2 regions of the Micromonospora sp. NPDC003944 genome follow, and region 1 is predicted to be linked to the other one. Evidence: riboswitches for the same ligand, from Rfam matches in the RefSeq annotation. Region 1 holds a riboswitch; the other holds the start of a gene.
What was found. Region 1 has a riboswitch for cyclic di-AMP ahead of ACWER9_RS22905 (C39 family peptidase). Riboswitches for the same ligand answer to the same signal wherever they lie in the genome.
Positions count from the first base shown of each region.

Region 2: it holds a riboswitch for cyclic di-AMP, as region 1 does, so the genes downstream of both, ACWER9_RS02415 (coiled-coil domain-containing protein) here and ACWER9_RS22905 (C39 family peptidase) in region 1, are expected to answer to the same signal.

Region 1 is NZ_JBSGIV010000050.1:28,122-35,418, forward strand. It holds gene ACWER9_RS22885 (D-ribitol-5-phosphate cytidylyltransferase) at 1-1,122, shown strand, start outside; gene ACWER9_RS22890 (CDP-glycerol glycerophosphotransferase family protein) at 1,156-2,826, shown strand; gene ACWER9_RS22895 (alpha/beta fold hydrolase) at 2,831-3,568, opposite strand; gene ACWER9_RS22900 (hypothetical protein) at 3,696-4,736, shown strand; gene ACWER9_RS22905 (C39 family peptidase) at 4,810-5,658, opposite strand; cyclic di-AMP (ydaO/yuaA leader) riboswitch at 5,890-6,031, opposite strand; gene ACWER9_RS22910 (hypothetical protein) at 6,316-7,086, opposite strand; gene ACWER9_RS22915 (hypothetical protein) at 7,221-7,297, opposite strand, start outside.
Region 2 is NZ_JBSGIV010000003.1:65,479-72,775, reverse strand. It holds gene ACWER9_RS02440 (hypothetical protein) at 1-626, opposite strand, end outside; gene ACWER9_RS02435 (heavy-metal-associated domain-containing protein) at 640-849, opposite strand; gene ACWER9_RS02430 (metal-sensitive transcriptional regulator) at 938-1,234, shown strand; gene ACWER9_RS02425 (copper-translocating P-type ATPase) at 1,241-3,292, opposite strand; gene ACWER9_RS02420 (YibE/F family protein) at 3,604-4,992, shown strand; cyclic di-AMP (ydaO/yuaA leader) riboswitch at 5,159-5,289, shown strand; gene ACWER9_RS02415 (coiled-coil domain-containing protein) at 5,294-6,313, shown strand; gene ACWER9_RS02410 (carbonic anhydrase) at 6,370-7,107, opposite strand.

The DNA of each region.
Region 1 (7,297 bases):
AGCGGCCGGATCGTGCGCGAGTGCGTCAACGCGCTCTGGAGCTACGACGCCGTGGACGTGGCCATCCCCTCCGCCGACACGATCATCCAGGTCGACGAGAACGACTGCATCACCGACATCCCGGTGCGCTCCCGGCTGCGCCGGGGCCAGACCCCGCAGGCGTTCCGCTCCCCCACGATCCGGGCGGCGTACCGGATCGCCGAGGACGACCCGGACTTCGCCGCCACCGACGACTGCGGCGTGGTGCTGCGCTACCTGCCCGGCACCCCGATCAAGGTGATCGACGGGTCGGACGAGAACATCAAGGTCACCCACCCGGTCGACGTGCACCTGGCGGACAAGCTCTTCCAGCTCGCCGCGGCGCAGGCCCCCCGGCTGACCGACCACCGCAGCTACAGCGAGGAGCTGACCGGCCGCACCATCGTGGTGTTCGGCGGCAGCTACGGCATCGGCCACGAGTTGACCGAGCTGGCTCGCCGCTACGGCGCGCAGGTCTTCCCGTTCAGCCGTTCCAGCACGGGCACCCACGTGGAGCGGGCCGAGGACGTCGAGGCGGCGCTGACGACCGCGTTCGAGGCCACCGGCCGGATCGACCACGTGGTGGTCACCGCCGGCGTCCTGGAGCGGGGCGCCCTCGCCGAGATGGACGAGGAGACCATGGCCCGGGTGCTCCAGGTCAACTTCGTCGGCCCGGTGACCATCGCCCGCCAGGCCCTGCCCTACCTGCAACAGACCAAGGGCCAGTTGCTGCTCTACACCTCCAGCTCCTACACCCGGGGCCGGGCCCGCTACGCGCTCTACTCGGCCACCAAGGCCGCCCTGGTCAACCTCACCCAGGCGCTCGCCGACGAGTGGGCCGACGTCGGCGTCCGCGTCAACTGCATCAACCCGGAGCGCACCGCCACCCCGATGCGGACGCGGGCCTTCGGCGAGGAGCCGGAGCACACCCTGCTCGCCGCGGAGGCCGTCGCCCAGTCGTCGCTCGACGTGCTGATCTCCGACCTGACCGGTCAGGTGATCGACGTACGCCGGGCACCCGGCGACGGGCCCACGCCGACCGTGCCGGCGCAGGCCGGGTCGGACCGGGCCGAGACGCCGGCCGGCGCCTCGTCCCCGAACTGACGCCGACGGCTGCGGAACCACGAACGGAGCGACATGCGCGGCGACCTGGTCCGAAAGCTGGCCGCCCGGTGCCTGACCACCGGGTTGGCCGTGCTGGCCTTCGTCGTGCTGGCGCTCACCGGCGCCACCGGCTGGGGGCTGGCGCTCGCCGTCGCCGCGCTTGCCGCCTCGGCCGCCGAGCAGCGGATCCGACCCGGCGCCGACCTCGTGGCGGAGACCACGTTGGTCGCCGCCGCAGTCCTGGTCGGCTACTCCCGGCGGCTCGACGACGGGCTCGACCTCGCGCTCGTCGCCACCGGGCTGGTCCTGCTGGGGCTGGTGCTGCTGGTGGGGCCGCTGCGCACCGCCGGAGGTCTGGAGATCCGGGCGGCCAACCTGCCGGTACGCGCCTGGACGCCGCTGATCGCCGACCGGCTCGACACGGCTCTGCTCGGGCTGCTCGCCGTCCTGGCGCTCGCCGCCGCGCTCGCCCTGCCAGCCGGTGTGGCGCTCGCCGCGAGCCTGCTGGTCGGGGTGGGCGCCGGAGCGGTCGCACTGGACCTGGCCCGGCGGCGGTTCCGGCCGGGGGCCGGTGGCGGCACGGTGGCCGCTGCGCTGCGTCGGCACCAACCGGAGTTCCTGCTCTACTTCTCCGCGCCCCCCGGGTCGGAGTACCAGGTCACCATGTGGCTGCCGTACCTGGAGCGGATCGGCCGGCCGTTCCTGGTCATGGTTCGTGAACCGGAGTTCCTGGCCCCGATCGCGGCGGCCACCGACGCCCCGGTGGTCTACTGCCCCACCCTGCGGGCGATGGACGAGGCGTTGGTGCCGAGCCTGCGGGCGGCGTTCTACGTCAACCACGGGGCGAAGAACAGCCACTGCGTCCGCTTCACCCAGCTGACCCACGTGCAGTTGCACCACGGCGACAGCGACAAGGCACCGAGCGCCAACCCGGTGTCGGGGATCTTCGACCGGATCTTCGTGGCCGGGCAGGCGGCGATCGACAGGTACGCCCGCGCCGGGGTGCAGATCCCTGCGGACAAGTTCGTGGTGGTGGGCCGCCCACAGGTCGAGTCGATCGAGGTACGCCCGGAGCCCGCGCGCGGGTTGGCGCACCCGACGGTGCTCTACACCCCCACCTGGACCGGGCACCACGCCGACGCCGACTACTGCTCGCTGCCGGTGGCCGAGAAGCTGCTGCGCGGGCTGCTGGAGCGCGGCGCGACGGTGATCCTGCGGGCCCACCCGTACACCGCGCAGAACCCGGCGTCGGCCCGTCAGCTGGGCCGCCTGACCGAGCTGCTCGTCGCCGACCGGGCCCGCACCGGCCGCCAGCACGTGGTCGGGGCGGCGGCTCGGGAGCTGAGCCTGACCGAGTGCGTCAACGCCGCCGACGCGCTGGTCTCCGACGTCTCCGGCGTGATCTCGGACTTCCTCTACTCCGGCAAGCCGTACGCCGTCACCGACATGGGTGGCGAGGGCGACCGGTTCGTGGAGCGGTTCCCGCTGGCCGGGTCGGGTTACGTGCTGCACCGGGACATGTCCAACGTGGACGAGGTGCTGACCGCGCTGCTGGACACCGACCCGTTGGCCGAGGCCCGGTGGGCCACCCGCCGCCGCTACCTGGGAGACTTCCCGGCCGAGTCGTACGCCGAGGCGTTCCTGAGCGCCGCCCGCCGGGAGCTGGCACCCGCCGAGACACTTGCCGCGCCCGCACCGGCCTAGCCGGTCAGCGGTACGGGTCGAGCAGCGCCAACACCGCGGCCGGGTCCTCCACGTGCGCGTTGTGGCCGAGGCCGGGCAGCGTGGCGACAGGTACGCCGTACTCCTTGAGCTGTTGGTCGGTGACCATCGGGTCGGTCTCCCCGCGCGCCAGCACCACCGGCACGTCGGTCGCCGCCAGCAGCCCGGCCAGGTCGGGCTCGCCGACGGCGAAGGCGGTCGGGTCCATGGCGAGACGCCACCGGCCGTCGACCTGACGCAGCCCCGCGTCCACCACCGGGTGGTCCGGTGGGACCAGGCCGACAAGCCCGGAGACACGCAGGTAGCGGCGCGCCGCCTCGGCGCGGGTGGCGAACCAACTGACCGGGCGGGCGGCGAGGTCGGCGGCGCGGGTCAGCTCCTCGGGTGACCACTGTGCCTTGATGCCGAGGCCGACGACCGCGTCGACAGGCATCCCGGCGTCGCGGGCGGCAAGCGCCAGACCGACCACCCCACCCAGCGAGTGCCCCAGCACGACGAGCCGGTCGTCGGGAGCGAGGGCCTGCCCGATCCGCTCCGCGAGACCCGCGAAGGAGTACGAGGGCAGCGGCGGCGCCCAGCCGTGGCCGGCGAGGTCCGGTGCCAGCCATCGCCCGGGCCAGTGCTGCTCGAGGTACGGCGCCCAGGGCAACCACACGTCTCCGGTCGCCCCCATGCCGTGCAGCAGCAGCAGAACCGGCCTTCTACCACCCGATTTCTCCACCACGGCCGCAGTCTCCCACGGTTCACCGCCAGGTTCGAGAGGTGTCACCCGCACCACGAAGATCCACTGTAGTCTTCGCCCTCGGACCGGGAGCGCCGTCCGTCGATCCCGCCCAGGAGAGGAGCCCACCGTGCTCAGAATTGTCGGACCAGTGCTGGTGGCGGCCCTGACGGCCGCCACGCTCGGCGCGCCGCAGACACCCCCCGCGCCCGTCGCGCCGTCGACCGCCGTCTCGGGTGGCGCGTCGGTCGCGGCGGCCGACCGGGTCCTGCGGGTCTACAACAACAACATCGAGAACCTGGTGGTGAACAACTCCGACGGAAGCTGCACCCGCATCTCCGGACCGGACCACCTGAGCTCGATCCTCGTCGACGACGCCGGTCGCACCGGCACCAGCGGCGTGCTGGCGCCCGACATCCTGATCGTGCAGCAGGTGCGCGGCACCGGCCAGGCCGAGGCGTACGCCGACCAACTGTCGGCGAAGTTCGGCTACCCGGCGGGCAGCTACGGGGCGATCGTGGCGTGGGACGACCCGGAGCCGTGGGGAAGCACGCACCGGTGCAGCTCGGCGTCGCTCGGAGACCTCAAGAAGAAGCAGACCAACGCCATCGTCTGGAACAAGCGGACGCTCAACCTCGCCAGTGGCGACATCTCGAAGTACTGGAGCGCGGGCTGGCTCAAGCCGGGCACGGCGTACGCCAACGGCGCCGGGTGCACGTTGTACAAGCCGCCGAACAGCGACCCGGACAGCACCGACTACTACAAGTGGAAGCGGACCAGCGCCATCGCGGCCCGGTTCACCATCAAGGCGACCGGCACGAGTGTGTTCGCCGCGACCATGCACCTGCCGCAGGAGAACCGGCAGAACGCCTGCGCCGGCGACGGCGACCGGGGCATCGCCGACAGCGGCATCCACCTCGGTGCGGACGCGACCGCGCTGCTGAACGCGTCCACCATCCGCGTGGTGGGGATCGACGCGAACCGCACCGGCATCGCCCCCGGCACGCTTGCCGGCTATGGCATGACCGGGTACGGGTCGGCGGCCACCAGCGGCTCCAGCAAGATCGACTATTTGTTCGTCAGGGGCAGCGTGCAGTCGTCCGCCGTCGACCACACGGTCGTCGGGACGAAGTCGAACCACAAGGCGCTGTACGGCTTCGTCACCTACTGACCGCACAGCCGACGACGCCGCGGGCGCCGACCCCTCGTGGGGGACGGCGCCCGCGGCGGTAAGCGTGCCCGGGTCAGGCGGAGTAGCCCCGGCTGGCGATCCAGTTGGCCAGGTCGATCGTGGTGATCCAGTACGACGGGTCGGCCGGGTTCGCCGAGTCGGCGATGCGTACGGTGCGGCCGTTGTCCTTGTAGCCGACGACGGCGATGTAGTGCCCGCCGCCGTAGGAGTGCCAGCCGCCGTCGGTGTCGGTGGCGTCCCCGACGACGTTTGCCACCACGCCGCGGCCGTCGGTGATGGCCTTCACGACGTCGGCCTGGAGCCGGTCCATCTGCGCCGGGCTTGGCGCGCCGGCGAACATCCGGGTCCGGTACGGGGAGCCCTTCACCTCGGCGTTGAGCACCCGGGTGGTGTCCTCGGCCGAGTTGGTGCCCATCTCGGTGGTGCCCAGCTCGGCGCCGAGCTCCTCCTGGGTGCGGTCGATGCCGGCGGCGCTGAGCGCGTTCCGGGTGGCTGCCGGGCCGCAGTTGTAGTAGGTGTTCTGCGCCTCGTAGTCGTAGTCGAGCACCTTGGTCGCGGGGGGCTTCGGCGGCGTCGGCTTACGGGTGAGGTCCGGGTTGCTCTTGGCCTTGGCGGCCGGCGACGCGGCACCTGTGGTCGGGGCGGCCGTGGTCGGCGCGGCGCTGGCCGAGGGGGACGCGTCCCGCACCTCGCTGCGGGAGGCGGCGACGTCGCTGCGCATCTCGGCGACGGTGGTCGCGGTGCGCTGGCTGGCCGGGGCGTGGTCGGCGTTGGTGAGCAGGGCGCCGGTGGTGGTGGCGATCGCGAGGGCCGCGGCGGAGGCGGCAACGATCTGGTACGGGCGCTCGCTGGCGAGGCGGCGGAGCTGACGCTTCAGGGTGTGCTTCACGGGGTCCTCCACGGATCAGGGGGAGAGCGGCACACCGGGGCCGGACCGGTATCCGGGCAGGCGTCAGCACGCGGACGGTGGTCCGCGGATGGTGAACCGCTCAGGGGAACGCCCGGCGCGGCCGGGCGGGAGAGGCGATGACCCGGGGGTCAGCTCACCGTCACGTGACGGATGAGCGGGTGCACCGCCGCGCCGTGGAGGCGAGGGAACAACCGAGGGGTGGAAAGGTGCTGCACGAGGAGTGACTCCTTCCGACACCGCCTACCGGGTTAGCTGACGGATTCGGGCGGGAAGATCGCCCTACCGCGGGCCGTGGCTCGCGGATTCACCCCGGACTTACTGATGGGTCCCCGGTTCGTAGATCACGATTAAGCGGGTCGATGCGGCGTCGCTTCCTGCGATCGATTACCGCATCGGACGTGACGACACTACTGGCCGCTCCGCACCGTGCCAAGCCAGGTTCACCTGTGTAAACCCCAATCGGCGGAACAATTTCTGCGCGTATTGCCGATGACGTGACTCGATGGGACAACCGGCTACGGTGACGCCGACGGGCGACAACCGGACAGGCCGCAAACAACGGCACCACATTCGCCGGAACAATCCCACCAACCGCGCTGGACGTCCGATTTCCCAATCTGGTGACCGGCCTCACATCACGGATCGGGCTCAACCCGCCCGGGCCGGGCGCCACCGTGCCACGACGGCGGGACGCAACACCCTGGCCACCGTCCGAGGCGCGGACGCCGGGGCCGGGTGCACTCGGGCCGCCGCCGCGTACGCCTCCTCGGCGAGGACACGAGCCGACTCGGCGGCCAACTCCGCGTCACGCCAGGCGACCCGCTCCCGGCCTGCGGCAGCCTGGTAGTCGACACGCCGCGCGTCCCGGACCACCCGGCTGATCAGCGCCTCCTGCTCGACCGGGTGTCGCCGGGGATCCCACCCGTGCCGGTGGCCGAACACGTCGCCGAGCTGCGCGATGCTGAGGTCGCCCCGCCAGTAGGCCGCCATCGCCGCCCGGTGCAGGTAGCGCTCCCGGGCCGCGTACTCGGCGGGAGTGTGCGGTGTCTGCGGGGTGGGCAGCATCTCGGCGCCGGCGAAGCGACGCGCGGCGGTGTCCGCCTCGTCGTACCCGGTCCAGGCCACCTCCAGCTGCTCCTGGGCGGTCAGCCAGTCGGCGCGTCGCCGCCTGGCGGTGGTGGCCGCGCCGGCGGCGGCGACGGCCACCTCCTCGGCGTAGCGGCGCCGGTCGACGGCCTCGGCGGCGGCCACCTCCCGTGCGGTGGGCACGGCCGGCAGCGGATCGTCAGTGGGCCCGTCCCGGTCGGGGCGGGCGGCAAGCACGGTGAGCAGGCCCAGGGTCAGCAGGAACAGCGTCGACCAGATGGCGGCGGCCTGCGGCACCTCGGTCACGAACTGGTAGAAGACAGCGGTCTCCATGGTCGGCACCTCGGGGAGAAAGCAGTGCGATGGGGACCCACGCCGACAAGCGGGCCACGGCGGGACCACGGGTCAGCGGGGTACGAAGCTGGTGGATCGACAGGGCGCGGTGACGGGACGGTCGTCCCGGTGGCTCAGCGCCCGGGCGGGGCTCGGGGAGCCGGACCGCTCGCCCGGTCGAGGAGCGGCAGCCGCTCGGACCCGGCCGCGC
Region 2 (7,297 bases), on a different contig from region 1:
ACCGGCTGCCCGTCCCGGCTGACGGTCAGGGTCAGCGACGACGTACGGCCGGGCTGCGGCGCGCCGGCCAGGGTGACCGTGTAGCCGTCGACGGTGGTGCTTGTCGCCGGTGCGGGCAACTGCCGCTCGGTCAGCTCGCCGCGGACGGTCACGTCCACGCCGAGGGTCAGCGGCTCACCCCCGGTGGGCGTGAAGTCGGCGAACGCCCGCCACTGCCCGGGGCCGGCGAGCGGGCTGTCGACCCGCCAGGTGCCGTCCGGGGCCAACTCGGGGTGCACGTGGCGGAAGCCGGAGAGGTCCCGTCGGGCGACGATCAGGTGCATCTGCTTGTCGTGGGCCACCTCGTACCTGGTGACCGGGCGACCGTCCGGGCCGGCGACCCGGAAGGCGAACTCACCGGCCGGGGCGTCGAGCGGTTCGAGGGTGTAGCCGCGCTCGGAGACGAGCAGGCCGCCGGGGAGCCGGTCGGCCGTTCCGCTCGGCTCGCCCGTCGTCGGGGTGGCGGTGTCGTCGTGCCGGCTCTCGGCGACCGGGGCGGGGTCGACGACCCGACCGATCCCGTAGGTCACGCCGAAGACCGCCACCAGACCGGCGGCGAACCCGGCAAGTCTCGTCACCGTACGCACGCCGGCCCTCCGATCACGCGTCGACGAGGTCGTAGCCGGCCTCGTCGACGGCGGCCCGGACGACCGCGGTGTCCAGCGGCTGGTCGCTGCTGACGGTGACCCGGCCGGCCGCGAGGTCGACCTGGACGTCCCGCACGCCCTCGATGGCGCCGACCTCGGCGCTCACCGCGCTGACGCAGTGCCCACAGGTCATGCCCTGCACCTGGTACGTCGTGTTGACCATCGAATGACTCCCTTACCTGTACCGGGTGGGGGTATCCCACCGGAAGCGAACGTACCATACCCCCTGGGGGTACGCTATCCTTGCCGACATGACCGCACCCACTCCCATCCGCGGATACACCGCAAGCAAGGACCAGCTGCTCGCGCGGCTCCGCCGCGTCGAGGGGCAGGTCCGGGGGATCGAGAAGATGGTCGACGACGACCGCTACTGCATCGACGTGCTCACCCAGATCTCCGCAATCCAGGCCGCCCTGGACAAGGTGGCCCTCGGACTGCTCGACGGGCACGCCCGGCACTGCATGCACGAGGGTGCCGCCGAGGGTCGGGCCGACGAGATGGCCACCGAGATGATGGCGGCGGTCGGACGGCTCATGAAGCGCGGCTGACCAGCCTCACTCCGACGCCGGGTCGAGACGAACCATGCGCAGCAACTGCGCGTTGAGCGCCACCACGATCGTGGACGCCGACATCAGCACCGCGGCCAGCGCCGGGCTCAACGCCACACCCGCCCAGGCCAGCACTCCGGCGGCCAGCGGCAGCGCCACCACGTTGTAGCCGGCCGCCCAGGCCAGGTTCTGTCGCATCTTCCGGTACGACGCCCGGGACAGCCGGACCACGGCCCCCACCCCGCGCGGGTCCGAGGACGCCAGCACCACCGCGGCCGACTCGATCGCCACGTCGGTGCCCGCGCCGATCGCGATGCCCACGTCCGCCCGGGCCAGCGCCGGCGCGTCGTTCACCCCGTCGCCGACCATTGCCACGACCAACCCCCGCCGCTGGAGTTCGGCCACCCGGTCGTCCTTCTCCGCCGGCAGCACCTCGGCGAAGACCTCGTCGACGCCGGGTCGGAAACCGAGGTCCGCAGCGACCGCCTCGGCCACCGGCCGCGCGTCACCAGTGATCATCGCTATGGTGCGGACCCCCTCGGCCCGCAACTCGTCGAGCGCGCGCCGGGCCTCGGGCCGCACCTCGTCGGTCAACGCGAACGCGCCGAGCACGGTCTCCGGCATCCGCACCAGGTACAGCACCGCGGCACCTCGCGTCGACCACCGCCCGGTCGCGGCCCGCACCTGCTCCGGGAGTGAAAGGCCCAGCTCCCGCAGCAGCGCCGGCCCGCCCACCGCGTACTCCGTACCGTCGATTGCCGCCCGCACACCGCGACCCGGCAGCGACCGGAAACCGACGGCCCGAGCGGGGCCGGCGCGCCCTGCCGCCGCCACGATCGCCCGGGCCAACGGGTGTTCGCTGTCCGACTCGACGCCCGCCGCGATCCGCAGCACCTCGTCGCGCTCGACGCCGGGCGCCGTCACCACATCGGTCACCCCGTGCTCGCCCCGGGTCAGCGTGCCGGTCTTGTCGAAGAGCACCGCGCCGACGGTCCGCATCCGCTCCAGGGCCAACCGGTCCTTGACCAGGATCCCGGAGCGCGCGGCGAGCGCGGTGGAGAGCGCGACGACAAGCGGAATGGCGAGACCCAGCGCGTGCGGACAGGCGATCACCAGGACGGTGACCGCACGGACCACCGCCTCGTCCGGTCGACCGAGAGCGGTCCAGACCAGCACGGTCAGCACGGCGGTGCCGCTGGCCAGGTAGAAGAGCGCGGCGGCGAACCTGTCGGCCAACAGTTGGGCCCGTCCAGCGGAACCCTGGGCCTGCGCGACCATCCGCTGGATGCCGGCGAGGGCGGTCTGCTCACCCAACACCTCGACGCGTACCCGGATCGCCGAGTCGGTGGCGACGGTGCCGGCCACCACCCGGTCGCCCGCCCTCCGGGCGACAGGTCGCGACTCGCCGGTGATCATCGACTCGTCCAGCTCGGCGCCGCCGTCGACGACCCGACCGTCGGCCGGCACCCGACCTCCCGGCCGGACCAGCACCACGTCACCGATCCGCAGACCGGTCACCGGCACCGCCTCGACCCGCCCGTCCGCCGCCACCCGCTCGGCCTCGTCCGGCAACAGCGCGGCCAGCGCCGACAAAGCCCCCCGGGCCTGCCCGATGGCCTTCATCTCCTGCCAGTGCCCGAGCAGCATGATGGTGACAAGCGCAGCCAACTCCCACCAGAAGTCCAGGTCGAAGGCACCGACGCTGGTCGCCAGGGACGCGGTGTAGGCGACGGTGATCGCCATCGCGACAAGCAGCATCATCCCGGGCGCCCGGTCCCGCACCTCCCGGACCGCACCGACCAGGAACGGCCAACCGCCCCACCAGAACACCACCGAGCCGAGCACCGGGCCCACCCAGGACCGACCGGGGACGCCGTCCCCGGGCAGGTTGAGCTGGTCCGACACGAGGTGACTCGTCAGCACCACCGGGACGGTCAACACCAGGCAGAAGCAGAACCGACGGCGGAACATCGCCGGATCGTGCCCGGCGTGCTTGTCGTGCGGCACGGGTCCGGCGGGGTGCGGGTGGTCGGGGTCCGGCGGTGACGGAGCGGGCATGGCTCCAACATGCCGGTTTGCCGACCGTCACGCGGTCGGATCGGCCACCCGACACTCCGCCACGACCTGCAACCCCCGGGTGGGCTGGCTAGCATCTCCCACGATGGCCCTCCGTATGCCGCTGCACAGTCGGTCACCGGCGCCGCTCCGACGTGGCGTCGCCTTCGGCCGACCCGGCCGAGCGCTGACCGTGAGTGATCAGGCGGTCGTCAGGCAGCGATCCGCCCCGCCGTCCGCCGCGTTTCCGCCGAAACGGTGAACCGCCCGGCCCGCTGACCCGTACCCCGCACCGGATCGTTGGGAGTTCCACCTTGGCCGCCGACCACACACACTCCGCTCCGTCCGCCCCACCGAGGGTGCGACGGATCCTCGTCGTGACCGTGGTGCCCCTCTTCGTCGCCACCGTGCTCGCCGCAGCGCTGCTCTGGCCGCGGGGCGAGTCACCGCAGAGCGGTGGCGGCGCGGATGTGCCGCGCTACGCCGGCACGGTCACCCGGGTGGTGAGCGAGCCGTGCCCGCAGACACCGTCGGCCCCCGAGGGCAGCCCTCGGGTCGGCGAGGGGCGGTGTGGCACGGTCGACGTCCGGGTGGACGACGGGCCGGCCGCCGGGCAGGAGGTACGGACGCCGGTGCCCGACGGGCCGGGCGCACCCCGGGTCGAGGTCGGCGACGAGGTCATCCTGGTCGAACTGGCCGACCCGGTCGACCCCACCACGAGCAACTGGAACATCGCCGAGCACCAACGTGGCACACCGATGGTGTGGCTGGCGGTGGTCTTCGCGGCCGCGATCGTCGCGTTCGGTCGCTGGCGAGGTCTCGCCGCGCTCGCCGGCCTGGCCGCCAGCTTCGCAATCCTGCTCACCTTCGTGCTGCCGGGCATCGGCGCCGGCAAGTCACCACTGCTGGTGGCGGTGGTCGGCGCGGCCCTGATCATGTTCGTGGTGCTCTACCTGACGCACGGAATCTCCGCACAGACCTCGGTCGCGGTGCTCGGCACCCTGGGCAGTCTGGTGCTGACCGGCGTGCTCGCCACCATCGCCACGGCCGCGACCCACCTCACCGGCTTCGGCAGCGAGGACGCCACCACCCTGTCGATGTTCCAGGGCGACGTCGACCTGCACGGTCTGCTGCTCGCCGGAATCATCATCGGATCCCTCGGGGTGCTCGACGACGTGACGGTCACCCAGGCCGCCACCGTCACCGAGCTGGCGAACGCCAATCCAGGGCTGTCCCGGCTGCAGCTCTACACGGCCGCCACCCGGGTCGGTCGAGCCCACATCGCCTCCACTGTCAACACCATCGTGCTGGCGTACGCGGGCGCGTCGCTGCCCCTGCTGCTCCTGCTCACCGCCGACTCGCGGCCGATCGGGCAGATCCTCACAAGCGAGTTCCTGGCACAGGAGATCGTCCGCAGCGCGGTCGCCACCCTCGGCCTGATCGCCGCCGTGCCACTGACCACCGGGCTGGCCGCGGTGGTGACCGCCGCCGGGCGCACCGACACCACGCCGTCCACCGACGCCACGCGGCCCACCGACGCTCCCGCCTCGCGACCCCAGCCGGACCGCACCGAGGCACTTGCCGCACTCAGCTCACCGCGAACGGCCGGCTCCGACGAGCCGGACCAGCCGCGGACCGCACCCCCATCCCAGGCCACCGACAGGTGGCCGGAGTCGAACAGGAGCACGGATACGGCATGGTGACACTCCTCAGCGTGACCAGATCGGGCATCCACCCTGAGAACCGCGTCACTGGTCACTCAACGCTATGGCGAAATGACGCATTTGGTCGGCATCCAGGCGTAGCTCACCCGGTCGACTCTCGGGTAACCTCGCTGCCGGTTACCGATGAAGGCGCGAAGCGGCGCCTGCGGTGCCACCGCCCAATCGCCAACCGGCGAGCCGGGGACCCAGGTACCTGGGGTGAATCCGCGTCAGCGGTAGGGGCCACTTCCGCCCCGAACCCGTCAGCTAACCCGGTCGGCGGTCGACGGAAGGGAACATTGTGACGGCACCCCTACGCCGCTGGATGACACCCGTGGTGGCCGTGATCGCCGCACTCACCGTGTTCGCCGGGCCGTTCCCGGCGCACGCCGCCCCGGCGAACCCCACACCGTCCGGGCACGAGGAGGACGGCGAGCCCAAGCTGCTCAACGACGTCATCGAGCAGGCCAACCGCGACTACTCCGCCGCCAAGTCCAAGCTGGACAAGTCCAAGAAGCGGCAGGGCGAGTTGGCCGCGGAGGTCGACCGGGCCAAGGCCGACCTGGACGCGCTGGCCCCGCAGGTCGGGCAGATCGCCGCCCAGGCGTACCGGACCGGCCGGATCGGCGCGGTCGCGATGCTGCTGGAGAGCGACGCCCCCGACTCGTTCGTCCGGCGTGCCGGGATGCTCGACGAGATGAACATGGTCAACGAGAAGAAGCTCTCCGAGGTCAACGAGGTGAGGGCCCGCGCCGAGCAGGCCAAGCTGGCGCTCGACACCGAGGTCCGCGAGCAGCAGAAGCAGACCGCCCTGATGGCGAAGCGGAAGAGCGAGGCCGACAAGGCGCTCTCCCTCGTCGGCGGGAAGGGCTTCACCGGCGGCCTGGTGGACGCCACCTCCAAGGTCGCGAAGATCGGCCCGGGTCGCACGGCCGACGGTGACTGGAAGCCACAGTCGTGCAGCGAGAACGACCCCACCACCTCCGGCTGCGTCACTCCGCGCACGCTGCACGCGTACAAGGAGGTCAAGGCGGCCGGCTTCAACCGGTTCGTCGGCTGCTACCGCCCCGGCGGGCCGTGGGAGCACCCGAAGGGCCGCGCCTGCGACTGGTCGCTCCAGAAGAGCGGCTTCTCCCCGTGGCACAACAACGACACCCGGACGTACGGCAACAACGTCGCCGCGTTCCTCATCCGTAACGCCGACCGGCTCGGTATCTACTACGTGATCTGGAACCGGCAGATCTGGTTCCCGGCCACCGGTTGGAGTTCGTACAGCGGGCCGTCGAACCACACCGACCACGTACACATGTCGCTGCTCTGACCCGCACGATCCCCGTCGAGGGCCGTTCCGCGTGACGCGGAGCGGCCCTCGACGCGTCAGACGGCGGCAGCCGCAGCCGGGTCGGTCGACTCCGGCGATCCGGCCGGGGCGTCCCCGGTCGCGAAGCCGGCCGGCACGGCGGCCACCGGGCGCACCGCTCCGGCGGCCAGCCGGTAGGACACCCCCACCACCGCGCACCGCCCCCGCGCCACCTCGTCGGCAAGCACCGGCGACTGCTCGAGCAGCGTCTCGACGGTCTGTGCGATGTGGATGTCGACGATGCCGTCGATGTCGTCCACGCCCTCGGCCTCGGCCCGGCGCAGGCTGGGCAGCACGGCGTCGACCACCGCGCGCAGGTGGCCACTCGGTGCGGTACCCGTCGCGGCGGACTCCCGGGCGGCCTGCACCGCGCCGCACGAGTCGTGCCCGAGCACCACGACCAGCGGAGTGCCGAGCACGGTCACCGCGTACTCGACGCTGCCGAGCACCTCGGGGCCTGCGGTGTGGCCGGCCGTGCGCACCACGAACAGGTCACCCAGCCCACGGTCAAAGATGATCTCGGCGGCCAACCGCGAGTCGGAGCAGCCGACGATCGCCGCGAACGGGTGTTGCCCGTCGGCCACGGCTGCTCGGTGCCCGGCATCCTGGTTGGGGTGGCGGGGAGCGCCATCGACGAAGCGGCGGTTGCCGGCGACCAGCTCGGCGTACGCCTGGATGGGCTCGCTTGGCGCGGACGCCCGGTCGGTGGTCCGCTGCGAACCCGGCTGACCGCCGGAGCTCCCGGTATGACTCATCCCGCACCTCGTCTCCACGCGTTCGACCTGCTCAAGCCGGCTTTCCGCCGGCCGGGCGGCGGGCGCTGGCTCGTGCTCCACCGTCACACGCACCGTAAGATGCGTCAAGGTATGCGTGATTTAGATTTCATACGTTGACTCCGGTCGCCCCCTGGGCAACCTTCCCGGGGCGGGGCGGACCAGACTCTCG